Regions from separate parts of the Tardiphaga sp. 215_C5_N2_1 genome, predicted to be linked through region 2. Evidence: predicted binding sites of a transcription regulator. Region 2 holds the regulator's gene; each other region holds the start of a gene.

Region 1 (10,260 bases), 3.0 Mb from region 2:
CGTCATAGTCGCCGCTAATGAAGCGTCTTACTTCTGCTGTTTGACGGTCAGTTAGATGCGAGCAGCTCCCTTGCCATTGATTGCATGCGCCTCTTGGAATTTTCTGAAGTACAAGATGTACGGTCGCATCGAGCGCAGCGTAGACATCGATAACGAGCTCGCGGAAATCAGGTAGGTTCGCTGGCTTGGAAATACCTGCGCCGCAAATGAAAAGTACCTCGCCTCGCGCATGCGCGAGCAGTAATCTTTCAGGTATAGTCGCCAAGTTTGGGCCAAGGGATATTACTCGGTCCTCTGTTGATGCCTTGCCGACCATGCAGTCTCTCGCAATTTAGGTGCTCAAGCTGAAAGTCAGGCTTGCTGATCGTTGATGCAAGAGAAGGTTGCGTAGTCGCGCTAGAGCTCCACAAGCATTAGATGACGTGCTGCCTAGTCTGGTTTGTGAATTGCAGCTTGAGACAAAATTTATCGCTCAAACGCAAAAACGGCCGGATCTTGCGATCCGGCCGTTTTCAAATTTCAATCCGCTCAATGCGAGCGGCGGGTCAGGCTCAGGCCGCGACTGCTGCGGTCTCGGCCTTCTTCTTTTCGATGGCGCGCTTGAGCAGCACGGCCTTCTGCGACAGCTCGCTCTCGCGGGCCTTGATCAGATAGGCGTCGAAGCCACCGCGGTGGTCGACCGACTTCACGGCATTCGCCGACACGCGCAGGCGCACGCCGCGGCCGAGCACGTCGGAAAGGAAGGTCACATTGACCAGGTTCGGCAGAAACCGGCGCTTGGTCTTGATGTTCGAATGGCTCACCTTGTGGCCCACCTGGGGGCCCTTCAGTGTCAGTTCACAGCGCCGAGACATGGCGAAAATCCTCTGTCATCCCCGCAGCTAAAAGGCGAAGAGCCCAAAGCCGGGCAGGGGGTCAAAAATCACGTCCATTTCAGGAGTGGCGGACGTATAGGGGGCTTGGCCGCGATCGTCAAGATATCCGGCCAGCTAAAGTCGCGGCAAAACCGGCAAAAGCCTGCGCATTCGGCGGCTGTATAGCCCGGCCTACGAGCGGAAACCACATGGAATCTGGCGCGGTTCCCATCATATAAACGACGTATTCGGGCCGGAAACAGGTCGCTCCAGCCCAATTGAGCGATGCGGCCCTGGGCCTTTGGCCGGGGATCGCCGACCAGGTGATATCAGCAAGTGAGCCTTCGCACGCCCCGCTTTGTGACCCGACCGGTGACGACCCCGCGGACCGCCGCGCCCGCAAGAGTGCGATTTGCGGGCTTTGGCGCGCGTTTCGCCGTCGCCGCGGGCCTGATGCTGCCGGTTTTGCCGGTGGACGCCTCCGCGCAGGTGCAAGGCCAGATCCAAAGCCAGACCCAAGGCCAAGCTCAAGGCCAGAGCCCGGCCGCCGTGCCGGTTCAGGCACCCGCGCAGGCGGTGTTGGCGGGCGGCAAGCTGGAGGCCAAATATGAAGCCAGCCTCGCCGGCATCGCGGTGGGCAAGGGCCAGTGGGCCATCGACATCAATGAAGACCAGTATTCCGCGACGGCCAGTGGCGGCACCGCTGGTCTGCTGAAGGCATTTGCCGGCGGCTCGGGCTCCGGCCAGTCCACCGGCCGCGTGGTCGCGGGCGCGCTGGTGCCGTCGAATTATCAGGCCGTCACCACCTCCGCGAAGAAGTCCGAGACGATCAAGATGCTGATCACGCCGGGCTATGTGAAGGAGTTCTCCATCGAGCCGGAGCCGCCACTCGACCCCGAGAAGATTCCGATCACCGATGCGCATCGCCGCAACGTGATCGATCCGATGACCGGCTCGCTGATGCGCGTCGGCGGCACCGGTGAATTGCTGACGCCGGATTCGTGCCGCACCGGCGCGTCGATCTTCGATGGCCGCATGCGCTACGATCTCAAGCTCGACTACAAGCGCATGGAAAGCGTGAAGGCCGAGAAGGGCTATCGCGGACCTGCCATCGTCTGCGCCGTCTATTTCACGCCGATCGCCGGCTATGTGCCCGACCGCGCCGCCATCAAATATCTCGCCGCCCAGCGCAATATCGAAGTGACCCTGGTGCCGATCGCCGGAACCCGCGTGCTGGTGCCGTATCGCATGGTGGTGCCGACCCCGCTCGGCGTCGCCATGCTGGAAGCCACCGAATTCGTCACCACCCCCGCGCCGGCCAAGGCCGTGGCGAAGACGAACTGAATCGACGAACGAGCGGAGCGCGAGGACACGTTCAAAGGAGGCAACCCACTCCGGCCTCATCCTGAGGAGCCCCGTCTTCGGGGCGTCTCCTGCGAATGGCAAAGCCATTCGCCCGGGATCGATGCAAGCTCCGGCCCGCCAGCTCATGGTTCGAGACGCGCGAAGGCGCGCTCCTCACCATGAGGGACCGAGACGGGACGCTGCCGCAATGATGCCGCAAGATAAAGTGCGCCATCGCAGCATCGTCGCAAACGCGCCGCAGGATTTGCGCAGGATCTCGGCTTGACTCAAAGCCGGTTCGGAGTCCGTGCGCTGTTCATAACTTCGGGGATTTGTCGGCCCTTGTTGCGCTGTCACAAACTTGATCTAGTCAGTCTCGGAGAATGTCAGCGCGAGATGTTGGGGTGATGCGGCCAGGGAGGTGCCGAGTCACCGATTCGGGCCGCTTTCGTTCCGGACTCGTTCCAAACCATCAAAAAGCGCGGCTCTGAAGCGTCGTAACCTGTCTCGGTCTTGACAGTCGGCGACGCGGAAATATCTGAAAACATGGCCTTTTTGTCTTCTCCGCCCACGCTGTCCAACGGCAGGGCCCCCGGCGCCGGCGTCACCGCGGTGCTCGGCCCCACCAATACCGGCAAGACCCATCTCGCCATCGAGCGCATGCTCGCGCATTCGTCGGGCATCATCGGCCTGCCGCTGCGCCTGCTGGCGCGTGAGGTCTATAATAAAATTTTGGACCGCGTCGGCCCTGAAGCCGTGGCGCTGATCACCGGCGAAGAGAAGATCAAGCCCGCAAAGCCGCGCTATTGGGTCTCCACCGTCGAGGCGATGCCGCGGGATCTCGACGTGTCGTTTCTGGCCGTCGACGAGATCCAGATCGCGGCAGATCTGGAGCGCGGCCACGTCTTTACGGATCGCATCCTGCATCGCCGCGGCCGCGACGAGACGCTGCTGCTCGGCGCCGCCACCATGCGCCCGATCATCGAGCGGCTGCTGCCCGGCGCCAGCATCGTCACACGGCCGCGTTTGTCGCATCTGGAATTTGCCGGCGATCGCAAGATCACGCGGCAGCCGCGCAGGACAGCGATTGTCGCGTTTTCCGCGGACGAAGTTTACGCCATCGCCGAACTGATCAAGCGCCAGCACGGCGGCGCTGCAGTCGTACTGGGCTCGCTATCGCCGCGCACCCGCAATGCGCAGGTGGCGATGTTCCAGAATGGTGACGTTGACTACTTAGTGGCAACCGACGCGGTCGGAATGGGCCTCAATCTCGACGTCGACCACGTCGCCTTTGCCAGTGATCGCAAATATGACGGCTACCAATTCCGCCGTCTCACGCCGTCGGAATTCGCGCAGATCGCTGGCCGCGCCGGCCGCGCCACGCGCAACGGTACCTTCGGCACCACCGGTCGCTGCGAGCCGTTCGAGCCCGAGCTCGTCAATCAGCTGCAGAACCACATCTTCGAGCCGGTGAAGGTGCTGCAGTGGCGCAATTCGAAGCTGGATTTCTCATCGATCGCGTCGCTGCAGGTGTCGCTGGCGGAGGTGCCGCGCCATGAGGCGCTGACCCGTGCGCCGATCGCCGAGGACCTGCGCGTGCTCGATCATGCCGTCCGTGACGTCGACGTGCGCGAAATGGCGCAGGGCAAGGCCGCCGTCGAGAAACTGTGGGACGCCTGCCAGATTCCAGATTACCGCCGCATCGCGCCCGCTGCACACGCAGAGCTGGTAGTCACTATCTTCAACTTCCTGATGCAGCGTGGGCGCATCCCGGATGCCTGGTTTGGCGCTCAAATCGCGCAAGCTGACCGAACCGATGGCGATATCGACACGTTATCGGGCCGAATCGCGCAAATCCGGACCTGGACATTCGTGGCAAATCGTCCCGATTGGCTCTCAGATCCGGATCATTGGCAGGGAATTTCGCGCGAATTGGAAAATAAACTGTCAGATGCCCTTCATGAGAGGCTCACTGAGCGTTTCGTTGATCGTCGTACCAGTGTATTGATGCGCCGCTTGCGGGAAAACACGATGCTGAATACTGAAATTGGTAAGACGGGCGAAGTGATCGTAGAGGGCCATGTGATTGGCCGTCTCGACGGATTTACATTTTTGCCCGATGCGGCCGAGGCTGGCTCGGATGCGAAGGCCTTGCAGGCCACGGCGCTGAAGGCGCTGGCCGGCGAGATCGACGCGCGCGCCGAGAAACTCGGCAACGCGCCGGACGATCAGTTCGTGCTCGCCTCCGACGGCACAATGCGCTGGACCGGCGATGCGGTGGCCCGTCTGGTCGCAGCCGACGATGTGCTGCATCCCCGTCTCCGCATCATCGCCGATGAGCGCCTCTCCGGCGCGCCGCGCGATGCGGTTCAGGCTCGCCTCGATCTCTGGCTGAAGACGCATATCGAGAAGCTGCTCGGGCCGCTGTTCGATCTCACCAAGGCCGAAGACATCACCGGTATCGCGCGCGGCATTGCGTTCCAGCTCACTGAAGCGCTGGGCGTGCTGGAGCGGCAGAAGATCGCGACCGAGATGAAGGATCTCGATCAGCCGTCGCGCGCGACCTTGCGCAAATACGGCGTGCGGTTCGGCGCCTATCACATCTATATTCCCGGTCTGCTGAAGCCTGCGGGGCGTTCGCTCGCGGCGCTGCTCTGGGCGCTGAAGCAGGACAATGTCGACATGTCGGCGCTGTCGAGCGCGCAGCATCTCGCAGGGTCGGGCCGTACATCCTTCCCGGTCGACAAGCTGCTCGATCGCGATGCCTATCGCGTGCTCGGCTATCGCCAGTGCGGCGAGCGCGCCGTGCGCGTCGATATTCTCGAACGTCTTGCCGATCTGATCCGTCCAGCTCTCGCTTGGCGCGAAGCGTCACCGGGCGAGAAGCCCGCCGGCGCCTTCGATGGCCGCCACTTCGTGGTGACGCAGGCGATGACCTCGCTCACCGGTTCGGCCGGCGAAGATTTCGCCTCGATCCTGCGTGCCCTCGGCTATCGCATGGAGAAGAAGGCGCCGCTGCCGCCGGCACCGCCGAAGCCGGTCGCTGCGACGACGCCGATCGAGGTCAAGGCAGACGACAACACCGGCGATCAGCCCGACGCCCTGGTGGGACTTGCCGAGGCTGACAAGCCCGGTGAGGACAATGTCATTGCGGTCGAGGCTGCCGCTGAGGCAGCCGAGACGGTTGAGATCGCGACGGCCGAGGCAGCCGCCGATGCAACTGCTGATGCAGCTCCGGTTGAAGAAGCCGCGGCTGTACCGTCGGCATCGCTGTTGCCCGAAGTCGCGCTGGTGCCCAGCGCCGCGCCCGAAGCGGCGCCTGTTGAAGAGACGGCTTCCGTCGAAGCGCAACCAGAGCCCGCTGCGGCCGTTGCCGAAACCGGGACTGCTGCTGAGACCGCACCTGCTGCAGTGGCCGATGCTGCTGCGCCTGCCGAGGGCGACGCCGCTGCGGTTCCTGCCGTCGCTGCCGAGCCCGAACTGGTCGAAGTCTGGCGTCCGGGTGGCCGTTCGGAAGAACGCCGTCCGCCGCGCCACGACCGCAACCGCCACCATCGCAACACCAACGCCCCGCAGGGCGCTGCGCAGTCGGCTCCCGCCGAAGGCGCCGTGGCCGATGGCGAAAAGCGCGAGCGGCATGATCGCGGAGGCCAAGGGCGCCGCGATCGCAACAATAACAACGAGTTCCGTCGTCCGCGCAGCGATGCACCGGCCGCCGCGGTCTCCGCCGAAGGGGCGCCGAACCGCGACAACCGTGGCAATCGCGGTAACCGCGACAACAAGCCGGGCGATGCCGGTCGTCCGCCGCGTGAGCGCGAACGCTTCCAGGGCAAGGGCAAAGGCCCCTTCAAGGGCGGCGACAAGGGCCGTGAGGGCCGTGGCAACGACCGCGGCGGCGCGACCCGTCCGTTCGCAACATCGGCCGCACCGCGCGAACGGGACCGTCCGATCGATCCGAACTCCCCCTTCGCGAAACTCGCCGCGCTCAAGGAACAGCTCAGCGGCCGCAAGGATTGATGCAGGTCATGTAAGGCGGCACCGAGCCGCCATTTGGTGGTGTGTCGGTTGGAGCGCCAGCGTCTCGATAAATGGCTGTGGCACGCGCGGGTGGTAAAGGCCCGCACCAGTGCCGCTGCGCTGGTGGAAGGCGGCAAGGTTCGCATCAATGGCGAGCGCGAGAAATCGCCGGGCCATGGTGTGAAGATCGGCGACGTGCTCACGGTGGCGCTGGATCGCACCGTGCGGGTGATGAAGGTCGAGGGCTTCTCGGAACGGCGTGGCGATGCCACTGCGGCGCGCGTGCTCTATACCGATTTGCAACACCTTCCGGAGTAACTATCTAGGCTAGATGCCGCGTCCAACGATGGTTTCGTGGCAGGCTTTTTCCTTGGTCGAAATGCCCTGACCTATGCCGGCTGCATCCCTTGCGGCAGCGGGGTTGGTGCGCTACGCAAACATTGAATATCGATCGTTTCCGGAGTTCTGGATGACTTACGTCGTCACCGACAATTGCATCAAATGTAAATACACCGACTGCGTCGAAGTGTGTCCCGTGGACTGCTTCTACGAGGGTGAAAACATGCTGGTCATCCATCCGGACGAATGCATCGATTGCGGTGTCTGCGAGCCCGAATGCCCGGCGGACGCGATCAAGCCCGATACCGAAGGCAATATCGAGAAGTGGCTGCAGATCAATCTGGAACACGCCAAGACGTGGCCGAACATCACCCAGAAGATCGATGAACTGCCCGAAGCCAAGGAATTCGATGGTCAGGAAGGCAAGTACGAGAAGTATTTCTCGGCGGCGCCTGGCAAGGGCGACTGAGTTCCCCGGTCACAGGGATCAAGCAATTGATTGGGTGACCCCGATACCCCCAGCCACACGAAATTTACCCTAGCCCCGATTATGCCCCGGAAGCGGCCGCCGAGCGGCCGCGACAGGGCATAAATCATTGATTTTTGCGGGAAATGTGCTATAATAGGCACAATTCAAGAAGCTGGACCATGTGGTGCCGCTCGATTTGGCCCTGCCGGGTTCCCGTTTAAACATCAAACAGGGGCGTGGCGGTTTCCACGCGCAGGCTGTGTCACAGAAAACGCGTAAAAAGAGTGTTTCCAAGGCTGCTGTTTCGAAGAAGGCTACTGCTTCGAAGGTTTTGGATCCGAAGGCTTCCAAGAAAACAACTGCGGCGAGCCGCGTTGTGAAGGGTCCTGCTGCGAAGAATTCTGTCACCAAAGGCCGTGCCCGGGCTCCTGTCAAGGACACCCGGACCGCCGCGAAGGCTGCGGCTGAAAAGTCCTCCAAAAATAAAAGAAGTGCAATGCCCAACAAGACTGCCAAACCTGCCCCGAAGGCTGCTGCTTCGAAGACCACTGCCGCCAAGCCTGCTGCGCCGAAACCGGCTGCGAAGGCTCCCGCCGCCGCTCCTGCTGTGAAGGCTGCTGCGCCGAAGGAAGTTGCCAAGGTTGCTGCGAAGCCGGTCGTTGCCAAACCGGTTGCCGCCAAGCCGGCGCCCGCTGCGGCTCCGCGCGTCGAAGAGCCGAAGAAGCCACTGACCCAGCGTCAGGGCTTCAAGACCAACGAATTCGTTGTCTATCCGGCGCATGGTGTTGGCCAGATCCTCGCCATCGAAGAGCAGGAAATTGCAGGCGCCAGGCTTGAACTCTTCGTGATCAATTTCATGAAGGACAAGATGACCCTGCGCGTTCCGACCGCGAAGGTCGCGAATGTCGGCATGCGCAAGCTGTCCGAGCCGGCGCTGGTCAAGCGCGCGCTGGAGACACTGAAGGGCCGTGCCCGCATCAAGCGCACCATGTGGTCGCGCCGCGCACAGGAATACGAAGCGAAGATCAACTCGGGCGATATCGTTGCCATCGCCGAAGTGGTCCGCGATCTGTTCCGCTCCGACTCGCAGCCCGAGCAGTCCTACAGCGAACGTCAGCTGTATGAAGCAGCTCTCGATCGTCTGTCGCGCGAAATCGCTGTGGTTCAGCACGTCACCGAGACCGAAGCGGTCAAGGAGATCGAAGGCCAGCTCGCCAAGAGCCCGCGCCGTGGCGCCAAGGCCGAGGCAGGCGCCGAAGCCGGTGCTGACGAGGCCGACAGCGATGGTGACGATGATGTCGCCGCCGCGGACGAGGCTGCATAAGCAGCGTCTCGCAAGTTGAATACGAAAAGCCCGGCCGAGAGGCCGGGCTTTTTTGTTGTCTATGAGAAAGTACTTGGGTGGATCTCAATCCACCACGACCTTGACGCGGTCGCGGGCTTTCACGCTGGCATTGTTCTCGAGCCCGTTCAATACGCGGAAGCGCTCCAGTGGACGATCGACGCCGCTCATGCGATGCGACAGTGACTCCACGGTGTCTCCGGGCTGCACGGTGATCACCTTGATGCGCAGCGGACGGGCGGCCTGAATCTCGGCCAGGGTCAGGCGGCGGAACGAGTTAACGGTGTCGCGGGCGTTGCGTTCGCTCTCGGTGCTCTTCTGCTTGGCAGCGAAGATGAAGCGGTAGACGTCGCTGCCGAAGCGCAACGCGTAAACGCGGAATTGCCACTGGTCGCCGCGCGCGATGGCGGACGCTGCCGGGAAGCCGTTGATGGTCAGCTCTTCCGTGGTGGCTTTGTCGACATTCTCCATCCATCCGGAATTGAGGTAGTCGCTCAGCGTCTGTTCGGATGGTACGCGGACCACGTCGAAGCGCATGGCCTGATTGCCGCCTTCGCGCACGCCGATCACCGCCTGCGCCGTATTATCGAGAGTGAAGGCCTCCGGCGCCTGGAAGGTGAAGCCGAGCTTGGGATGCAGGAAGCGGCGGCCGCGCACGAAACCCTCGCTCGGGTCCTCGCCATAGACGATGCCGTCGATGGCCGAGAGATAGGTCTCGCGATCGCGCTCGCCGCCGTCGGGCGAGGAATATTGCCGCGCATTGGCTTGCGCATTCTGCACGCGCTCGGGCGTCGCCGGATGGGACGACAGGAAGTCCTGCGCGCGGGGATCGAGCGGCGTGCGGCTGGCCTTCAGCGCCGCGTTACGCTCCATCGCCGCGAGAAAGCGCGACGCGCCATAGGGATCGAACTTTGCGCGGGCCGAGATGCCTACGCCGATGCCGTCGGCTTCGAATTCCTGCGCGCGCGAGAAGCTCGCCATCGTCAGTTTGGATTTGGCGAGCGCGAGTGCGGTGAGATCGGGATCGCTGCCCATATCGGTGACGACGCGCGTGACGATCGATGCCTGCCGTGCCTGCTCCTCGCGGATGGATGCGTGCTTGGCCAGCACATGCGCCATCTCGTGCGACAGCACCGATGAAATCTCGGACGTATCGCTGGCCAGCGCGATCAGGCCGCGCGTGACATAGAGTTGTCCGGTCGGCAGGGCGAAGGCGTTGACGGCGCCCGAATTGAGGATCGTGACCTTGTAGGCCAAGTCCGGTCGCTCAGAGGCTGCGACCAGCCGATCGACGGTCTTGGTGATCAGTGATTCCAGCCGCGGGTCGTCATAGGCGCCGCCATAGGATGCGAGGATGCGCTCGTGTTCTTTCTCGGCGGCCGGGGTCTGCACCACGGCAGGCTTGGGCGGCTTGGCCGGCACCGTCGGCTTGACCGACGAGGCGGCCTCGAACCGGCTGGCATCGCCGCAGGCCGATAGAGCGAGCGCGGCGCACAGCAGGGCAGGCGCAGCCCAAAGGCGGCGGCTCAAGCTGGTTTGCCGTCCCACACCCGTCACGTCGTCCACTCTCTGCCCAAACAGCCCATTCGCCCAAATCATCTTCGCTCAAGCGATCTTGCTGCCCAAGTGGCCTACTTGTCCCCGACCACTTCGATCTGCCACACCCCGAGCGCCTCGATCCGCGGCCCGCCGCGCCTCTCGATCCATCCCCGAACGCGAATATGTCGTCTTTCCAGGGACTTAAGCATAATTCCTGCCGTCTCGAAGGCGGCTATCATGCGCCTTGAAACGGTCACCGCAAAGTCCTCAGTCCAGCGACGCCCGAAATTGACGTAGGTCACCGCCCCGGCCTGGCGAACCGACAGAACCCGCCCCTCGACTACCCCGAAACGCCC
Region 2 (10,260 bases):
GTTTTTGCGTCCATCGCGTGGTCCCCGATGAGATCGTTGAGGGGCCGGCAAGCCACCGACATTTCAGGAGAAATGGGGAGGCTAGCCGGGAATTCCAGAGCATTCGCCAGAATGCGTAGCGTATTGCTGTGTGCGCTGCAAGGCGGGCAAAAGCAGCCTACAGCTATGCTAAATAGGTGCCTGATCGGCGAGCCGATCCAGGCATTCCTGCCGTCCCAATACCGCCAGAACATCGAAAATGCCGGGCGACGTGGTCTTGCCGGTCAGCGCCACGCGAAGCGGTTGCGCAACCCCGCCAAGCTTGATGCCAGCTTCCTCGGCAAAGGCGCGGGTGGCGGCTTCGGCATTTGCTGCGGTCCAGTCGGTGACGGCTTCCAGTGCCGTGCGCAACTTGCCGATCAGCACACGGGTTTCCGGAGTCAGCGCGGCCTGCGCCTTCGGCTCCATCGCCAGTGGGCGATCGGCAAAGATGAAATTGGCGCCGTCGATCAGTTCGATCAGCGTCTTGGCGCGTTCCTTCAGGCCGGGCATGGCGCGCAACAGCTGGGCGCGCGTGGTGTCGTTGAGCTTCGCCTTCAGTTCGGCGCCGCCGGGCACGTAATTCAGCACGTCCTCGAACATGGTCACGAGGGATTGATCGTCGGTGTGACGGATGTAGTGACCGTTGAGATTTTCGAGCTTGGCGAAATCGAAGCGCGCGGCGGAACGGCCGATCCCCGACAGGTCGAAGGCGTCGATCATCTCCTGGGTCGAGAAGATTTCCTGATCGCCATGGCTCCAGCCGAGCCGCACCAGGTAATTCCGCAGGGCGGCCGGCACATAACCCAGCGCGCGATAGGCCTCGACGCCGAGCGCACCGTGGCGCTTCGAGAGTTTCGAACCATCGGGTCCGTGGATCAGCGGAATATGCGACATGCTGGGCACGGTCCAGCCGAGCGCGTCGTAGATCTGCTTCTGGCGGGCGGCGTTGATCAGATGATCGTCACCGCGGATGACATGGGTCACGCCCATGTCATGGTCGTCGACCACCACGGCCAGCATATAGGTCGGATTGCCGTCGCCGCGCAGCAGCACGAGGTCGTCGAGATTTTCGTTCTGCCAGACCACACGGCCCTGTACCTGATCCTCGATCACGGTCTCGCCGGTGAGTGGCGCCTTCAGGCGGATCGTCGGTTTGACGTCGGGGCGCGGATCCGACGGATCACGGTCGCGCCAGAGCCCGTTATAGAGCTTGGACTTGCCCTCGGCGCGGGCGGTCTCGCGCATCTGTTGCAGTTCCTCGGCGCTGGCATAGCAGTAATACGCCTTGCCCTCAGCCAGCAGCTGTTCGGCGACTTCGCGGTGCCGGCCGGCACGGGCAAACTGGAAGACGGTGTCGCCGTCCCACTCGATGCCCAGCCACTTCAACCCGTCGATAATGGCGTCGATCGCGGCATCCGTTGAACGCTCGCGATCCGTATCCTCGATCCGCAGCAGCATCTTGCCGCCGGTCTTCTTGGCATAGAGCCAGTTGAACAGCGCGGTGCGTCCACCGCCGATATGGAGGAAGCCGGTCGGCGAGGGGGCGAAACGGGTAACGACGGGAGCGGTCATATCAGCGGGTTCGATCGAGTTCGGTGTGAGTGTTGGCGGGCGTTTATCACAACGACAGGGCGCTGTCTCACGGCGAATAAACGCGGATTTGGGGTCGGAACCGCATCGGAAAAGGCCCTTTCGCGGGACCCGGCCCCTGATCCGGCCTTGGCGCGGCCTTCCGGATTTGGCACATAGGGCGCAGCTTGAAAGGCAGCAAATGACAGACGAATCGGTATCCGACGCAGGCCGTGACTTCATCCGCGACATCGTTGCGGCGGACCTGCAATCCGGTAAGCACAAGAGCGTGGTGACGCGCTTTCCGCCGGAGCCCAACGGCTACCTGCATCTCGGCCATGCCAAGTCGATCTGCCTGAATTTCGGCGTAGCTGAGGAATTCGGCGGCCACTGCAACCTGCGCTTCGACGACACCAATCCGACCAAGGAAGAGCAGGAATATATCGACGCCATCCAGCGCGATGTGCGCTGGCTCGGCTTCGACTGGGGCGAGGGCAACCTGCATTACGCCTCGGACTATTTCGAGCAGCTCTATGACTGGGCGGTACATCTGATCCGCGCCGGCAAGGCCTATGTCGATGACCAGTCGCAGGAAGAAATCCGCTTTAAACGTGGCACCCTGACAGAGCCCGGCAAGAACAGCCCGTTCCGCGATCGTTCGGTCGACGAGAACCTCGATCTGTTCGCCCGGATGCGCGCCGGCGAATTCCCGAACGGCGCCCGCGTGCTGCGCGCCAAGATCGACATGTCGTCGGGCAACATCAACCTGCGCGATCCCGTGATCTATCGCATCCTGCATGCGCATCATCCGCGCACGGGCACCGCTTGGAGCATCTATCCGAGCTACGACTTCGCGCACGGCCAGTCGGATGCCATCGAACACGTGACGCATTCGATCTGTACGCTCGAATTCGAGGATCACCGGCCGCTCTATGACTGGTGCCTGGAAAACCTGCCGGTGCCGTCGCGGCCGCATCAGTATGAATTCGCGCGCCTCAACATGACCTACACGCTGCTGTCGAAGCGCGTGCTGACTGAACTCGTCCGCGGCGGCCATGTCACCGGCTGGGACGATCCACGGATGCCGACGCTCGCAGGCCTGCAGCGCCGCGGCATTCCTGCCGAAGCGCTGCGCGAATTCGTCAAGCGCATCGGCGTCGCCAAGGCCAACTCGACTGTCGATATCTCGATGTTCGACTTCGCCGTGCGCGAGACACTGAACCGCACGGCACAGCGCCGCATGGCTGTGCTGAAGCCGCTGAAGGTGGTGATCGAGAACTACCCGGAAGGACAGACCGAGCAGCTCGAAGCCATCAACCATCCCGATGATGCGTCGCTCGGCAACCGGCAGATTTCATTCGGCCGCGAGCTTTACATCGAGCATGACGACTTCATGGAAGAGCCGCCGAAGAAGTTCTTCCGCATGGCGCCAGGCCGCGAGGTCCGCTTGCGTTATGGCTACTTCATCACCTGCAAGGACGTCATCAAGAATGCCGCTGGCGAGGTGGTCGAACTGCGCTGCACCTATGATCCGGAAACCCGGGGCGGCAATGCGCCGGACGGCCGCAAGGTCAAGGCGACGATCCATTGGGTGAGCGCCGCAGATGCCGTGCAGGCGGAAGTACGCGTCTACAATCAGCTGTTCGCCGATCCGCAGCCCAATGCGACCGAGTTCGCATCGCAGCTCAATCCGGACTCGCTGGAGACGCTGACCGGCGCCATGCTGGAGCCGGCGCTGGCGAGCGATAACACAAGCGATGTCGTGCAGTTCGAGCGCCAGGGTTACTTCTGTCGCGACAAGGATTCAGCGCCGGGCAAGCTGATCTTCAACCGCACCGTCGGTCTGCGCGACAGCTACGCCAAGCTCGCCTGAGCAACCCTAGAGATTAGTTTTCGTATTCTGCATCCGTTCCGCTAGTCGCCGCTTGCCCTTCCGATAGCATTCGGAAGGACAAGCGTGGCGTGCGGGCGTTCGATGGCGCGGGGCGGAGATCAGCAACAGCGGCGGGGCCGGGCGGGTACAGCGACCACATGGCCGCCGCCGGCCAAGGCAGGCGTCGCTGTCCCGTCAGCGACGTCGTCGACGTCGGGCTTCGAGACGCTCTGGACGTGGGTGCGGGCCGAAGCTGGTCCCGGTCGCTTGCTGCCCTGGGTGCCGATCGCTTTCGGCACCGGCATCGCGCTGTATTTTGCCGCTGAGCATGAGCCGGTGGCCTGGGTTGCCGCTGCGACGGCAGGCCTTCTTTGCGTGGCTGCGTTTTTGCTGCGGCGGCAGCGATGGTTTCCCTTGATCTTGCTCATTGCGGCCATCGCGGCGGGCTTCGCGATGGCTGCCATGAAAACCGCGCGTGTGGCTCATGAGGTTCTGGCAAAGCCGCTCTATTCCGTCGCGCTGACCGGCTTCGTCGAAACCCACGAGGAACGGGAGCGCACGGATCGCTTCGTGCTGCGCGTTGCCACGATGGACAGCCCGCGCGCCGCACCGAAGCTGACCCGTGTGCGGCTGTCGGTGAAGAAGGGCATGGCGCCTGTCGTCGGCAGCTTCGTCGAATTGAAGGCAAGGCTGCAGCCGCCGCTGTCGCCGCTCCGGCCAGGGAGTTACGACTTTGGCCGCGATCTGTATTTCCAGGGGATCGGCGCATCAGGCTTCGTGATGGGCGGCATTAAGGCGGTCGATCCGCCGATACAGCCGGGTGTGGCGCTACGCTATTCAGCGACCATACAGGGTCTGCGCGACGCCATCGACGCGCGGATCCGCACCGTACTCTCGGGCGATAGCCGCGCCATTGCCACGGCGTTGCTCACGGGCCGCCGCGATGCGATTTCGGCTGACGTCAATGATGCGATGTTCATCTCCGGCCTCGGTCATGTGTTGTCGATCTCTGGCTATCACATGGCCGTTGTCGCCGGCGTGGTGTTCTTTGCGATACGCGCACTGCTGGCACTGATCCCTGTCCTGACGGTGACATTCCCGATCAAGAAAGTCGCAGCGGCTGCGGCGTTATTCGCAGCACTGTTCTATTTGCTGCTGTCAGGTGCCGAAGTCGCGACACAGAGATCCTTTTTCATGACGGCCGTTGTGTTGATTGCAGTCATGGTCGATCGCCGGGCGGTGACGTTTCGCACGCTGGCGGTGGCGGCAATGGTCGTGCTGATCGTCGCGCCGGAAGCGCTGGTGCATCCGAGTTTTCAGATGTCATTCGCGGCGACGCTGGGGCTGGTCGCATTGGTGCAGATAGGCATGCCCGCGCTGTTTGCCTCGCCCGATCATTCCGCGACCGCGCGCGTGGCGCTATGGGGCGGACGCGAGATCGCGATGCTCGTACTGGCCTCACTGGTCGCGGGTCTTGCCACCACGCCCTATGCCGCATTTCATTTCCATCGCGTCACGCCTTATGGCGTCGTCGCCAATCTCCTGGCGATGCCGGTGGTCTCGGCACTGGTGATGCCGGCGGGCATTCTCGGTTTGGTGGCCATGCCGTTCGGCTTTGACGGTGTGTTCTGGCGGCTGATGGATGTCGGCATCCAGTGGATGATCGTGGTCACGCAATGGGTGGCAGCCTTGCCGGGTGCCATCGGGAGGATGCCGGCCTTCGGGACCGGACCGCTGATATCAGCCAGTATCGGCATCATCGTGCTGGGATTGCTGCGCACGCCGTTGCGCTTCGCGGGGGCTGCCGTGCTTGCAATCTCGATTGTATGGGCCCTGATGGCGAAGCAGCCGGATGTGTTGATCTCGGGGGACGGTCGCAGCGTCGCGGTACGGGGCAGGGACGGGCACCTGCATATGATGCGCAGCGCCAAGGATACATTTTTGCTGAAAGAGTGGCTCGCCGGCGATGCCGATGCGCGTCTGCCGACCGATGCCTCCGTCAGCCACGGTGTGTCCTGCGACCGCGACGGGTGCATCGCGGCGCTGGCCGATGGCGCTTTGGTGGCGCTGGTTTTACAGCCGGATGCATTCACAGATGATTGCGAGAAAGCGACACTCATCATCACGACGAAACAACCGCCAAAGGATTGTCGTGCGCTGGTGATCGATCAGGATCGCCTGCAACGTAATGGTGCGGTGAACCTGCAGCGAACTGCGAACGGCTTTACCATCGATGCCGTGCGGTCACGGGGCCTGGACCGTCCGTGGTCGCGCGCAATTCCCGATGAGCCCGAGCACGATCTGATCCAGACCGGTCGTCCACCGCAAAACCGGCCGGTGGATGCGACGCCTGCGGAAACCGATCTTCAAGCCGAAGATCAGTAATCCGTCGAGGCGACAGCCTCAGTAGCGGCGATACAGGCCAATCAGCTTGCCCTGAATGCGCACCCGGTTAGGCGGCAGGATGCGGACTTCGTAAGCGTCATTCGCTGGCTCCAGCGCGATCGACGCGCCGCGGCGGCGGAAGCGCTTCAGCGTGGCTTCCTCGTCGTCAATCAGGGCCACCACGATGTCGCCGGTGTCGGCGCTCTCGTTGCGCTGGATCAGCACGGTATCGCCATCGAGAATGCCGGCGTCCTGCATGGAATCGCCGCGCACTTCGAGCGCGTAATGTTCGCCGGAGCCGAGCATGTCCGCGGGCATGCTGATGGTGTGGCTGCGGGTCTGCAGCGCCTCGATCGGCGTACCTGCCGCGATCCGGCCCATGACCGGGATAGCAACCGTGCGGCCATTGTCATCGTCGCCGCTGTTGCTGGCGATGCTGGCGGCCGAACGCACCTTGCCAAGCGTGCCTTCGATGACGCTGGGCGTGAAGCCGCGGCGCCCGGTGCCGCCGGTGACCGGCGCGCCGAGCTCTGGCAGCTTGATGACTTCGATGGCGCGGGCGCGGTTGGGCAGGCGGCGGATGAAGCCGCGTTCTTCCAGCGCCGTGATCAGACGGTGAATGCCAGACTTGGAGCGCAGGTCGAGCGCATCCTTCATCTCGTCGAAGGAGGGCGGGACGCCGGCTTCCTTCAGCCGTTGATCGATGAATCGCAGGAGTTCGTATTGTTTGCGCGTGAGCATCTGAAGCCATCCTCAGTTGACGGTGTCGGCCGCCGCGTGCGTTTCAAAGGGTCTCCGAACGGTGATTCTCAATCCAGAGACGATCGTTCGAAGATCGGTTGCGCGAGTTCGGGCACTCTCAAACTACTCAAAGCCACAGAATCTCGAAACAAATCATGAACGAACACTATATGTTCCATATGTGTTCTGCAATGCTTAATTTGCCGTCAACAGAATGCACGTTGAGGGAGGTTTGAGGAGGCTGTTCCTCACCAGTCGTCGATCCTCGACGGACATGGAAAATGCTTCCGCGGGCTTGGGCTACGCGGACGTCATGCGCCCAATGGGCGGCGGCGGAGTCGTGGAGCCGGTCGCCAGCGAGCGCTGAACCATGATCGTGTCGGCCCAGCGGCCCGAGCGATAAGCGACGCCGGGCAGCAAGCCGACGCGGGCAAAGCCAAAGCTCTCGTGCAAGCCGAGCGAGGCCGTGTTGTCGGCATCGATATAGCCGATGATCTGCCGGAAGCCGGCCGCCGCGCAGACGTCGATCAATTCGCGCATGAGCAGCCGGCCGATGCCTCGGCCGACATGTCCGTGGTGGATATAGATCGAATGCTTGACCGTGTAGCGATAGGCCGGTCGCTTGCGGAACAGCACCACATAGGCATAGCCGACGACCTCGCCGCCTTGCGTGGCGACGAGGTGCGGGAACCGTTTGCTGCGCAGGTTCTTACGCCGGTCTCTGAGATCGTCGGGCTGCGGCGTGTCGGCGTCGCTGACGCCTTCCTCGACGCCTTGCCGGATGTGCCGGCGATAGATCGCGAGCATGGCATCGACGTCGGTGTCGCGTGATGGTCGGATGACGACCGGCTGTTCGAGTTCCGTTGGCAAATCAGGCTCCTTACGTGCTCCCTATTCGGAGACCACGTAAGTGTAAAGTCGGATCCGGCCATTGGCGTCGACCTTGCGGTAGATGCCCTGGATTTCGACGTCGAAGCCCGGGAAGGTGTTGAAGCAGGTCTCGAACATCCTGAGATAATCGATCATCGGCTTTGACCGTTCGGTGAGCCGTTCTCCGGGGACGATCGTGGCGATGCCGGGCGGATAGACCACGAACGGCGTCGTCGCGACGCGCCCGAAGATCTCATCGATCGGGAGGTAATCGACGTCGTTGCGCACCAGGCAGCGCGCGGCATCGTGGGGCGACATGGCGATCTCCGGCAAGTGATCGGCGGAGAACTGCCTGGTCTGAAGTTCGCTCACATTGGCCTCGCGAAAGAACCGGTGCATGTCGCCGCACAGGTCCCGCAGGCGTATGCCCGCATAACGCGCGGGCCTGCGCCTGGCGAATTCCGGGATGACGTCTTCCAGCAGCGCGTTGTCGTCATGAAATTTCTTGAAGGCGACGAGGCCCGATATCAGCGTGCCGGCCTTGCTCGCCTCCACGCCGGGCGTCAGCAGGAAGAGCAGCGAGTTAAGGTCGTTTTTCTCCGGCACGATGCGATTCTCGCGCAGGAACTGCGCCACCACCGGAGCAGGGATGCCGTGTTCCGCATAGCCGCCGGTGGTGCGGTCGAAGCCGGGTGTCAGCACCGTCAGCTTGTTGGGATCGGTCATGGTGAAACCGGCTTCCATGCCGGGGAAGCCATGCCAGGCGGCGTCAGGCGCGAGCTGCCAATAGGACGGATTGGTGGCGAGTTGATCCGTGCCGACGCTTTCCCACGGCACATTGTGAACGGCGCCTTCGCTGGATGCGTCGGGAATAGCGACGCGCTCGGGCACGAAGGGCTCGAAGAACCAGCGACGCTCGGCGCGGGTTTCCTTCTCCTCGAACTCGCGGCGCACCGCGCGCATCTTCTTGCGCAGTTCGATGCCGAGGCGGATCGTATCGTCCCACAACACTTCGCCCGAGCGGCCCTTCATCATCTGCGCGCCGACATCCAATGATGCGAACAGTGGATAGAATGGCGAGGTCGAGGCGTGCTGCATGAAGCTTTCGTTGAAGCGCCGGTGCTCGACGCGGCGCTTCTGCCCGCGGATGTGGCGATCCTTCATGTGGATCTGCGACGCCTGCGAGAAGCTCGCGAGCTGCTTATGGGTCGACTGCGTCGCGATGATACCCGGGGAATCCGGACCAAGCTCCTTGAGCCCCATGGCGAAGCGACCGGCATAGAGCGGGTGGAATTTCATGAAGCCCGCCCAGGCTTCGTCGAACAGGATGTAATCGCAGAGATGGCCGATGCGCGCGATGATCATCTCGGCGCTGTAGATGGTGCCGTCATAGGTGCACTGTTCGACCACGGCGACGCGGAACGGGCGTGGACGCTTCCAGGCCTCGGGATCCGTGACCAACGGATTGATACGGATGCGCTCGCGCAGCGCGTCCTCGTCGAGCGCGTCCCAGTTCATCGGGCCGATCAGGCCCCAGGGATTGCGCGTCGTTGGCACATAGATCGGCACACCGCCTGAAATCATCAATGCGCCGTGCAAGGCCGCCTTGTGGTTGTTGCGGTCGAACAGCACGAGGTCACCATCGGTGACCAGAGCCGATAGCGCGACCTTGTTGGAGGTCGAGGTGCCGTTGAGCACGAAATAGGTTTTCTCCGCCCCGAAGATCTGCGCGGCTTCCTTCTGCGCCTGCAAAGCAGGGCCCTCATGGGTCAGCAGATCGCCGAGATCGAGCACCGAATTGTCGAGGTCGTCGCGAAACACGGCTTCGCCGAGATGTTCCATGAACACGCGGCCGATCGGGCTGCGGCTGTAGAACACGCCGCCATTGTGGCCCGGGCAGGTCCAGAGCTGGTTGCCTTCCTCGGCATAGTCGACCAAAGCGCCGAAGAACGGCGTCTTCAGTGTCTCGGCATATTGCTTCAACCGGCTGATCAGGTTCTTGGCGATGAACGGCGGGGTTTCCTCGGACAGGAAGACATAGCCGTCGATGAAATCGAGCACCTCGACCGGGACGTCTTCAAACCGCTTGCGGCGGATCAGCAGGATGATCGGAAAGTCGAGGCCCCGTTTGCGCATCAGGTTGATCAGCGCCGCGGTCTTGCCTTCGAGGCCCTTCTTGCCCCAGTCGACCACCATGCAGCCGATGGCCGCGTCGGTCTGGACTGCGATCGTGGCGTCTTCGAGCTTGCGTGCCTTGACGACCTCGAAGCCGGAACGCTCGATCTCATCGACGATCTGATTGAGCCGAATGCCCTCGAGATCGTCGGCGTCGAATGTTGGCATCGCAAACAGGAAATTGAAGCGTTTGAAATAGTCCATTTGTGCACCGATCTTGTTTCGCAGCGATGTCTCGCTGCGTTACGTGACAATTCAGTGACTGAAGCCGCGTTAAGGTATCTCAGTCAGAAAAAAGCTCAGAGAACATGCCGCGCGGCGGAAGTTCCGGTGGCCCGGCATCCCATCGCGCATCTCGGCCTTTAAACAGGCAGTCGCATGATCGCGCAGGAATCACCAGCGGCGGCGGCGGGAGCGAATGGCTTGCGGATCAGAAGTCCTTCGGCAACAGCCAGATTTCCTAGCAGCGACGAGTCCTGTTTCATCACCGGCGTCGCCACCACGGTGCCGTCGGCGCGGGTTTCCAGACGCGTGCGCAGATAGTCCTCGCGCTGGTCGTTGGCGGCGAGGTCGCGGCCGAGCACCGCGGGTTCGAGCGCGTGAGCGACCTCGTTTCGGCCGGACAG
Region 3 (10,260 bases), 4.3 Mb from region 2:
CATGGCGTGCCGGTTGGTGGTGAACTCGATTATCTCGACGAAGGCACGTTGTCGGCCGCGATGCGACAGCGGACGCTGTTTTAAGACTGGAAGAGCATTGATGACACGATATGACTTGAAGGCTTTGCCGACCTGGGCCGCTGCGATTTGTGCGGCCGGCCTGTTTGCTACGGCTGCCAGAGGCGCGACCGAAACGCCGGCTCCGCCAGCCGCACCGGTGGCACCGAAGACCATGAAGATCGGCGATGTGCTGACCGGGCAGCTCAACGCCATGCGCAGCCGCGATGCCAAGGGCAAGCGCACCAATGTGTATCAAGTTGTCAGCGAGCCGCGTCGGCTGCCGGCGCCTGCAGGGCTGTGCAATCTTGAGACCGGACCCGAGACGTTCGAGATCGTCGTGGCCAATGACGCGCAGGCCACGCAGCTGAAGAAACTTGTCGGCAAGGAAGTGGCGCTCAAGGTTGCTGAAGTCACCTGCGCCGAGCAGGCCGGGCAGATGAGTGAAGCGCTTGTGACGAAATGGAGCGTGGTGACGAAGCCGAACTGAGTTCGCTTCGGTTAAACCCGCACCGGCCCCAGCATCTCGAAATGCGCGCGGCGCTGCAGCCAGATCAGCAGGATCAGGCTCGGTACCGCGACCACCACGCTGATGACGAAGAACATCGGCCATCCCGTCGCTTGCGCAACGTAACCTGCGCCTGCCGACAGATAGGTCCGCCCAACCGCAGCGAGCGCTGTGAGTAGCGCATATTGCGTGGCCGTGTGCAGCGGATTCTTGCAGAGCGCGGAGAGATAGGCGACGAAGATCACCGTGCCGATGGCGCTGGTGAAATTCTCGACCGAGATGGCCAGTGCCAGCGCCCATTGATTGACGCCGACGATGGCGAGCCACGAGAATGCCAGGTTGGACAGCGCCTGCAACACAGCGCCGATCCACAGGCTCGCCGCCAGCGAATAGCGTCGCGCCACGAAGCCTCCAGCGAAGCCGCCGATCAGCGTGGCGGCAAGGCCGACGCCTTTGACGATGGCGGCGTAGTCGTTGCGGGTGAAGCCGAGATCAATCACGAACGGCGCTGTCATGGTGCCGGAAAAGGCGTCGGTGAATTTGAACAGCACGACAAAGGCCAGCGCGGCCCAGGCGTCCTTGCGGGCCAGAAACTCGGAGAACGCGCCGATTGCAGCCTGCAGCACGCGATTGAAGGCGCTCTCGCCGCGTGTGGCCGCTTCGGCCTGCGCGGATTGCTCGGGCTCGGTGGCCGCAAGCGCTGTGACCGTGCCGACCAGCACCATCGCCGCCATTGCCACATAGCCCCACATCCAGGCGGTGGAGCGCGCGATGCCCGTGCTCTCGAAGGCGCTGACCAGAAACAGCACGCCGGCGGTCGAGATCAGCATGCCGATGCGATAGGCCGCGACATAGGACGCCATGCCGGCCGCCTGTTCGCTCTCCGGCAGGCTCTCCACACGAAACGCATCGACGACAATGTCCTGCGTCGATGACATCGCAGCGACCAGCAGCGCACCAAGGGCGACGAACAGTGGCGAGCGGGCGGGGTCGGTCAGTGCAAGGAGCAGGATCGCGCCGATAAGCAACAGTTGCGAGAACACCAGCCAGCCACGGCGGCGGCCGAATTGCCGCGTGAAGAACGGCACATGCAGCGCGTCGACCAGCGGCGCCCAAAGGAACTTCAGCGTGTAGGGCGTGCCGACGAGGGCGAACAACCCGATGGTACCGAGATCGACGCCGGATTCGCGCATCCACACCAGCAGCGTGGAACCGGACAATGCAAGCGGCAGACCCGACGACAGGCCAAGCAATAGCACGATCAGCACCCGCGGCTGCAGATACACCGCCATGCTCTCGCGCCAGGTGGCACGGGGCTTCAAGGCGAGGGCGGCTTCGGACGAGTCAGGCGCGCTGGTCATGGGGAAGGGTTAGCAGATTCGGGGGAAAGCGGCCTGTGGCCTATTCCCCTGCCTGAATCTTGCGCGGCAGCGGCGCGAACATGTCGGGGGCGGCGGTCTTCGCGATGGCCGGGGCTACCTCGGCCGCCGGCTCGCTCTTGCTGAAATCCAGTTCCTCGATGCGGCCGGCGCGCTTCTCAATCTTGTCGGCGGAGATCAGGATCTGGCGGACGTCCTCATTGGCTTGCCCGAAATGCGTCTGCAGCTTCATCACGCGATCGCGCAACCGGGTGAGGTCGTCGCCCAGATTCAGTACCTCGGTGCGGATCTGGTCGGCGGCGTCGCGCATCCGCGCGTCCTTCAGGATTTGCTGCATCACCTGGATCGCCAGCATCAGCAGCGACGGCGATACCAAGACGACGCGGGCGCGATAGGCTTTCTGGATGATGTCATCGAAACCGTCGTGGATTTCCGCATAGACGGATTCCGACGGCACGAACATCAGCGCGGTGTCCTGCGTCTCGCCGGCAACCAGATACTTCTCGGCGATGTCGGTGACATGTTTCATCACGTCCGCGCGCAAGCGCTGCGCTGCGTATTTCTTCTCGTCATCGCTGCGTGCGTCATGCAGCGCCGTGACGGCTTCCAGCGGGAATTTCGCGTCGATGCACAGTGGACGCTGATCCGGCAGGAAGATCACGCAGTCCGGCCGTTTGCCCGACGATAGCGTGTGCTGGAACGCATAGGCGCCGCTCGGCATGCCGTCCTTGACGATGCTTTCCATCCGCGCCTGACCGAAGGCGCCGCGCGACTGCTTGTTGGCGAGCACGTCGCGGAGCGTCGTTACCTGCGAGGTGAGGTCAGTGAGGTTCTTGTGGGCGTTGTCGATGATGCCCAGCCGCTCATGCAGCGCGCTCAGGCTTTCCATCGTGTTGCGGGTGGTCTGTTCCATGGATTGGCCGACGCGATGGGTCACGGAGTCCAGTCGCTCGGACACCGCGCGTGCCATGTCGGCCTGACGGCCTGCCAAGGCCTGGCCCATGGCGTCGACGCGGCCGGTGGCTTCGTTCTGCGCCTTCAGCACTTCGCTGAGGCGTTCTTCCAGTTCGTCGGCGCGGATCGCCTGGGCCATGGCCATGGCGGCGCCGCGGCTACCGGAGCGAGCGATGATGATGGCGATGGTGAGCAGCAAACCCAGCGCCAGAGCACTGAAGCCCATCAATGCTACGCCGGCGGTGACCGGCATGTCGCCGATCATGAAAAGAATCTCGTTCATTCCATCCTTGTAGCCGATTCGGTCGGCTGCGCGAACGAAGAGGGAACATTTATGGTTAATGCAAAATGAATTTTCCTGGTTAACCCAAGCCTAAGAAATGTGGTTAAGCAGACCTTAACCGGCATGGTTAACCGCGCCTCAATTTTCATGGTTGGCGGGGAGTTAACGTCCTTCAAAGTCCAGCTTTTCCAGCGGATTGACCCGGACCGGCGCGCAGATTAAATCGCCGCCATGGCCATTCGTGAAATCATTATCCTGCCCGACAAACAGTTGCGGCTGATCTCCAAACCAGTCGAGAAGGTGACGTCAGAGGTGCGCAAGCTCGCCGACGACATGTTCGAGACGATGTATGACGCACCCGGGATCGGGCTGGCGGCGATCCAGATCGCGGTTCCGCTGCGGCTGATCACCATGGACATCGCCAAGAAGGACGATGAGGAGGACGGCAAGAAGCCGCGTGTCTTCATCAATCCGGAGGTCATCTCGGCCTCGGAAGAGCTCTCGGTCTATGAAGAGGGCTGTCTGTCGATCCCCGAATATTACGAGGAAGTGGAACGTCCGGCGACGGTACGGATCCGCTATATGGACCTCGACGGCAAGACCATCGAGGAAGAGGCTTCTGGCCTGTTCGCGACCTGCATTCAGCACGAGATCGACCATCTCAATGGCGTGCTGTTCGTCGATTACCTTTCGAAGCTGAAGCGCGACCGCGTGCTGAAGAAGTTCACCAAGCTCGCCAAGCGCGCGGAGTAGTTTCTCCGCGCAACGCTGCAACAGATCGGCTCCGACCTATGTCGCTTCGTTTGATCTTCATGGGCACGCCGGATTTCGCGGTGCCGACGCTGCTCGAACTCGTGGCCCACGGCCATGAGATCGTCGCCGTCTATACCCGCGAAGCAAAGCCCGCCGGCCGTGGCATGAAGCTGCAGCCGACGCCGGTGGCGCGCGAGGCTGAACGGCTCGGCATTCCCGTCTTCACGCCGAAGACGCTGCGGACGCCGGAAGCCGAAGCCGAGTTCCGGTCGCATGAGGCCGAGGCTGCGGTCGTCGTCGCCTATGGCATGATCCTGCCGCAGAATATTCTCGATGTACCGCCGCTCGGCTGTTTCAACCTGCACGGCTCGCTGTTGCCGCGCTGGCGCGGCGCCGCACCGATCAATCGTGCCATCATGGAGGGCGACGCCGAGAGCGGCGTCATGGTGATGAAGATGGATGTCGGCCTCGACACCGGCGATGTCGCCATGGCCGAGCGCCTGGCGATCACCGATGCGATGACGGCACTGGACCTGCATGATGCACTGGCGCCGCTCGGCGCCGATCTGATGGTGCGGGCCATGGGTGCGCTGGAAAGGGGACGGCTGAGCCTGACCCCGCAGAGCGCAGACGGCGTCACTTACGCGGCCAAGATCGACAAGGCGGAGGCCAAGATCGACTGGTCGAAGCCGGCGCGCGAGGTGCTCAGGCATTGCCATGGGCTGTCGCCGTTTCCCGGCGCGTGGTGCGAAGTGCCGATCGAGGGCGAGGCGGTACGCGTGAAGGTTCTGCGCTGCGAGCTTGCAAAGGGCGCGGGTGCGCCCGGCGAGATCATCGACGATCAGCTCACCATCGCCTGCGGCGAGGGCGCGATCCGGATCATCGACCTGCAGCGCGCCGGCAAGCAGCCGATGAAGGCCAGTGAATTTCTGCGTGGCACGCCGCTGAAGCCGCCTCTGCAGGTGGGCTGATGCCGCGCTACAAGATGATCATCGAATATGACGGCGCGCCATTTTCCGGATGGCAGGTGCAGGCCAACGCGACGCTGACCGTACAGGGCGCGCTGGAGCGTGCCGCCGAGGCCATTTGCGGCGAGCCGATCCGCGTCCATGGCGCCGGTCGCACCGATGCCGGCGTCCATGCGCTCGGCCAGGTCGCCCATTGCGACGTGCCGAAAGTGCTGGTGCCGGGTCGCTTTCGCGATGGCATGAATGCCCATCTGCGGCCGCATCCGGTCGGCGTGCTGTCGGCGGATATCGTGCCGGATGATTTCGAGGCGCGGTTCTCGGCCATCAAACGCCACTATGTCTATCGCATCACCAATCGCCGCGCGAACCTCGCCGTCGATGCCGGCCGGGTCTGGCGCGTGCCGCGCCCGCTCGATGTCGCTGCCATGAGCGAGGCTGCGAAGCGTTTGCTCGGTCGACACGACTTCACGACCTTTCGCGATACCGAATGCCAGGCCAAGTCGCCGATCCGCACGCTCGATCAGCTCGATGTGGTGCAGAACGGTGAGGCGATCACCATCACGACCTCCGCACGCTCGTTCCTGCACAGCCAGGTGCGCTCGATGGTTGGCTCACTGGTCTGGGTCGGCAACGGCCGCTGGACGCCGGACGATCTGGCTGCGGCGCTTGCCGCGAAGGACCGCAGCGCCTGCGGCATCGTGGCGCCGCCGGATGGGCTGTATCTGGTAAAGGTCGACTACTAGACCTTCACGCCCTTCATCGCGTCCCAGAACAGATCCTGTCCATTCGCGACATTCGCCGTCCAATGCTCATGCGCAAAATCATTGGCGTCGTCGGTGATGAACTTGAAGGCGCGCCAGCGGATGCCATGGCGCAGGCAGACCTGCGCGATGGCAAACAGTTCCATATCGACGATGTCGACATTGTTCGACACCAGCCAAGGATCGGTGGAGGTGACGAAACTGTCACCACTGCCGCAGATCACGCCGCGCTGGCCCGAGACCAGGCGGTCGAGATCGGGCGCAAAGGGCGTGCGGCCGCGCGGCGCCAACGGCTCGGCATTCATGTCGCGCTGGATCACGTCGCTGACCTCGACGAGGCCGTTGAGTTTGGTGTTTAGCTTGCCGGCGGTGCCGTAGTTCACGACGAGTTTGGGCTGCATGGCCTGCACCGCCTGAAGCGTTGCGATTGTGGTGTTGATCTTGCCGACGCCGGTGAAAATCACCTGGATCTCGGCAGGCGCGCGTGATTTGTCGAGCTCGCTTTCGAGCGCGGTGAGGACGAGAATCTTGCCGTTCATGCGAAATACCGATCCAGCACGCCACGATAGATTTGGGTGAGCTTCTCCAGATCGGTAACCTTCGTGTGTTCGTCGATCTGATGCATGGTCTGCCCGACCAGGCCGAATTCAATCACCGGGCAGTAGTTCTTGATGAAGCGCGCATCCGAGGTTCCGCCGCCCGTGTTGAGATCCGGTGTGCGGCCAGTGACATCCTTGATCGCGGCGACGACCGTATCGGTAAAGGCGCCGGGCTTTGTGACGAAGCTGTCCGAATTGCTCGGCTCCCAGATCACATGCGCGCGAATGCGATTGCCGGCGGCAGTTGCGACGCGTGCATCGATCAGGTCGCGCAATGACGCCTGCGTGTGATGGTCGTTGAAGCGGATATTGAACTTCGCCCGCGCTTGCGCGGGGATGACGTTGGTCGCCTTGTTGCCGACATCCACCGAGGTGAATTCGAGATTGGACGGCTGAAACTGCGCATTGCCCTGATCGAGCGGATCGCTGCTCAGCGCTGTGATCAACGCGGCGATATCCGGTACCGGATTCGATGCGCGATGCGGATAGGCGACATGGCCCTGCACGCCATCGACGACCAACGTGCCGGATTGCGAGCCGCGGCGGCCGATCTTGATGGTGTCGCCCATCTCCTCGACATTCGAAGGCTCGCCGACGATGCAATGATCGAATTTTTCGCCACGCTCGGCCGCCCATTGCAGCAGCTTCACGGTGCCATTGACGGCAATGCCTTCTTCGTCGCCGGTGATGAGGAAGGAGATCGAACCGCCGCCGTCCTTTTGCGGCTTGCCGTCATTCGCGGCCAGATAGTCCAGCACGGCGGCGACTGACGCGGCGATGCCACCCTTCATGTCCACCGCGCCACGGCCGTAGAGCAGGCCGTTCGTCACGTCGCCGGAGAAAGCGCCATGGGTCCACGCCGCTTCATCACCGGGCGGCACCACGTCGGTATGGCCAGCAAAACAGATATGCGGCGCGGAAGTCCCGATACGGGCATAGAGGTTTTCGATGTCGGCGCTGCCTTCCTCGCTGAAGGTGACGCGATGGACTTCGAAGCCGGCCGACGTCAGCAGGGTCTCGAGCACGCCGAGGGCGCCGGCGTCAGCAGGAGTGACTGAGGGGCAGCGGAGAAGATCTTGAGCGATGGAGAGAGCGTCGGTGGACATCAGACCCTTGGTGCAGTGGCAAGCGCGGCAAGCGGATCGGGACCGTATTCGTTCGGCCCGGCGGTGCCGCGCAGGAAGCCCAGTTCGACGATGGCCCAGATGGTCACGGCGAAGCTGGCGATATGAAAGACGAAGCTGGTGCTCGCGCTGCTGGTGCTGCCGATGCCGCTCAGGACGCTGGGGCCGAGCCAGAACACCAGGATCCACCATCCGCTCTTCTCGCGGTCATGCAGCCGCTTGATGCCGGTGGCGATGCCGGACCATGTACCGGCGGTGATGAGGACAATGGCGGCCAGCCACAGCAGCAACGCGCCGCCGACCATGCTGAACAGGCGATCGGTGTCAAAGCCGCCGAGCCACATCACGGCAGCAGCCACGAAGGCGATCCAGGCCACTATGTAGATCAGGATCGCGAGCCAGTATTTGCCGCGGTTGATCCGTCCCTTGAAGCTGAAAAGCAGCGTGGTCCAGTCCATGGCAGCCCTCAATTCAACGGATCGGTCCGGTTTACACGATGCTACGCGCAAACCGGACGAAACGACAAATCAGTCGCGCAGCAGTTCGTTGATGCTGGTCTTGGAGCGGGTGCGCTCGTCGACACGCTTCACGATCACGGCGCAGGCGGTGGAGGGGCCGATCTGACCGTTCTTCATCGGCTTGCCGGGCAGGTTGCCGGGGACCAGCACCGCATATTCCGGCACTTCGCCGACGAATACTTCGCCCGTCTCGCGATCGACGATCTTGGTCGATGCGCCCAGGAACACGCCCATGGCCAGCACCGCACCCTTGCGCACGATCACGCCTTCAGCGACTTCCGAGCGGGCGCCGATGAAACAGTCGTCCTCGATGATGACCGGGCCGGCCTGTAGCGGCTCCAGCACGCCGCCGATGCCGACGCCGCCGGAAATGTGCACGCGCTTGCCGATCTGGGCGCAGGAGCCGACCGTCGACCAGGTGTCGACCATGGAGCTCTCGTCGACATAGGCGCCGAGATTGACGAAAGACGGCATCAGCACGACGTTCTTGGCGATGAAGGCCGACTTGCGCACGATAGCGCCCGGCACAGAGCGGAAGCCGGCGTCGCGGAAGCTGTTGTCGCCCCATCCCTCGAACTTCGAGGGCACCTTGTCCCACCAGGCCGCGCCGCCGGGACCACCAGAGATCTGCGCCATGTCATTGAGGCGGAACGACAGCAGCACGGCCTTCTTCAGCCACTGATTGACGGTCCACTTGCCGTCGTCGGCGCGGACGGCGACGCGGGCCTCGCCCTTGTCGAGCAGGTTCAGCGCCTGATCGACGGCGTCGCGGACTTCGCCCTTGGTCGCAGCGTTGACGTTATCGCGCGCGTCGAAGGCGGCATTGATGGTGGATTCGAGGGCGGTCAGCGACATCGCGATTTCCTTGGGCAGATCGTGGGTAAAAAGTGATTTCTTGAAGCTTTTGTCGGGATTTGGCCGGGGAGAGTCAAGACGCGCGGGCGTCGATCCCGTCCTACCGCGCCACGTTCAGCGCCGCCAGAAACCCCGTCAGATCGTCGGTGACGTGGTCGACATGGTCGTCGTCGCGGCCTTCCAGTTCCCAGTCCTCGCGCACGACCTCCTTGGCGCCGTCGGGCACGATCAGCACGGTCGTCATGCCGAGTTTGTGCGGCACCACGAGGTTGCGGGACAGGTCCTCGAACATGGCGGCCTTGGAGGGGTCGACGCCGTGCAGGCGAAGAAACTTGTCATAGGTCTGCTGAGCCGGCTTCGGCTCCAGATCGGCGGCGATGATGTCGAAGATAGCCTCGAACTGATCGGCGAAACCGAGGCGCTCCAGCACGGCGCCGGCATGGGCGACCGAACCATTAGTCAGGATCAGTTTGCGGCCTGGTAGTTGTGCGATGGCGGCGCCCATCACCGGATTGGGCTCCAGCGGCGAGTGATCGATCTCGTGGACGAAAGCCAGAAAGTCGTCGGCGCGCACACCGTGCTCGGTCATCATGCCGCGCATGGTGGTGCCGTAACGCTTGTAATAGTCCTTCTGAACCTTGAAGGCCGCGTCGGGCGAAATCCTGAGGAAGTTCGCGACGAAGTCGCGGATCTTGCCATCGACCTGCTGCCACAGGTTCACGTGGTGCGGATACAGCGTGTTGTCGAGATCGAACACCCATGTCTCGACATGGTTGAAGGCACGGGGCGATTTGGTCGGCAGGGTCATTGATTGTCTCTGTTGTCCGGTCGTCACGGCGTCGCAAAGCGCAGCGTCCTGCCGCCGCCCGACATGTCGACGATAGCGAAGCCGGCGCTGGTGAGGCCGCGAGTATTGCAGTCGTTGTGGTCGCGAATCTCGAATTTGCTCTCGCGCGTGCACAGCATGCGAACGCCGCCCCAGTTCAGCGGCTTGTCGTTGAGCTTGATGGCACGGCCATTGTCGTCGACGGCCTCGGCGAAACTGAGGATCTGGCGGGGTTGGCCGACAATATCCGGTCGCAGGCATTTGCCTGGCTCGATGCGATACCAGCCGCGGCTGACAACGCCCTTGCCATCATCGGTCGCGACTGACGCCATCACCTTGTAGGACGTGTCGTTGCACCAGGTGAGGCCTGTTGCGGAGGGCGCCTGCACGGCGGCGATCATTGTCTCGAAGAAATTCGGCGTTGAAACCACATCGGCAGCAAGACTACGGCTCTTGAGGAAGGACGAGAGCGCGCTCTGGGTCTTGGGCCCATCCACGCCGTCGATGGGCGCGGCGTCGTAACCGGCGATCACCAGCAGGCGCTGGATCGCGGCGAGTTTGGCCTGTTCGTCGTCATATTCGCTGTCTTCCGCGAGATAGGCGACCATATTGCCGTCGTCGGTCTGCGTCGGCTTGATCATCGTGAACGGCACTTGTGACTGTCCGGCACGGCAT

The links. Region 2 encodes LexA, which represses DNA repair genes until DNA is damaged. Its sites were predicted from a motif close to TGTTCNNNNTGTGTTCNG; they were not measured.
Region 1: AB7828_RS18840 (helicase-related protein) is a predicted target of LexA. The motif match lies at 2,648-2,665, and genes of this name have one in related genera.
Region 3: AB7828_RS24565 (DNA recombination protein RmuC) is a predicted target of LexA. The motif match lies at 3,212-3,229, and genes of this name have one in related genera.

The regions. Positions count from the first base shown of each region.
Region 1 is NZ_CP197240.1:3,950,804-3,961,063, reverse strand. It holds gene AB7828_RS18855 (SIR2 family protein) at 1-316, opposite strand, end outside; gene rpmB (50S ribosomal protein L28) at 552-854, opposite strand; gene AB7828_RS18845 (DUF3108 domain-containing protein) at 1,227-2,198, shown strand; gene AB7828_RS18840 (helicase-related protein) at 2,745-6,215, shown strand; gene AB7828_RS18835 (RNA-binding S4 domain-containing protein) at 6,264-6,533, shown strand; gene fdxA (ferredoxin FdxA) at 6,685-7,023, shown strand; gene AB7828_RS18825 (CarD family transcriptional regulator) at 7,283-8,347, shown strand; gene AB7828_RS18820 (M48 family metalloprotease) at 8,432-9,895, opposite strand; gene AB7828_RS18815 (thermonuclease family protein) at 9,997-10,260, opposite strand, start outside.
Region 2 is NZ_CP197240.1:926,999-937,258, forward strand. It holds gene gltA (citrate synthase) at 1-14, opposite strand, end outside; gene gltX (glutamate--tRNA ligase) at 169-1,593, opposite strand; gene AB7828_RS04300 (glutamine--tRNA ligase/YqeY domain fusion protein) at 1,793-3,463, shown strand; gene AB7828_RS04305 (ComEC/Rec2 family competence protein) at 3,566-5,848, shown strand; gene lexA (transcriptional repressor LexA) at 5,867-6,589, opposite strand; gene AB7828_RS04315 (GNAT family N-acetyltransferase) at 6,890-7,459, opposite strand; gene AB7828_RS04320 (Orn/Lys/Arg decarboxylase N-terminal domain-containing protein) at 7,481-9,838, opposite strand; gene AB7828_RS04325 (molybdopterin molybdotransferase MoeA) at 9,997-10,260, opposite strand, start outside.
Region 3 is NZ_CP197240.1:5,180,805-5,191,064, forward strand. It holds gene recR (recombination mediator RecR) at 1-84, shown strand, start outside; gene AB7828_RS24555 (hypothetical protein) at 101-547, shown strand; gene AB7828_RS24560 (AmpG family muropeptide MFS transporter) at 559-1,926, opposite strand; gene AB7828_RS24565 (DNA recombination protein RmuC) at 1,967-3,181, opposite strand; gene def (peptide deformylase) at 3,413-3,934, shown strand; gene fmt (methionyl-tRNA formyltransferase) at 3,973-4,905, shown strand; gene truA (tRNA pseudouridine(38-40) synthase TruA) at 4,905-5,645, shown strand; gene AB7828_RS24585 (phosphorylase family protein) at 5,642-6,202, opposite strand; gene dapE (succinyl-diaminopimelate desuccinylase) at 6,199-7,368, opposite strand; gene AB7828_RS24595 (DUF805 domain-containing protein) at 7,368-7,844, opposite strand; gene dapD (2,3,4,5-tetrahydropyridine-2,6-dicarboxylate N-succinyltransferase) at 7,914-8,759, opposite strand; gene AB7828_RS24605 (pyrimidine 5'-nucleotidase) at 8,860-9,567, opposite strand; gene AB7828_RS24610 (DUF1036 domain-containing protein) at 9,591-10,260, opposite strand, start outside.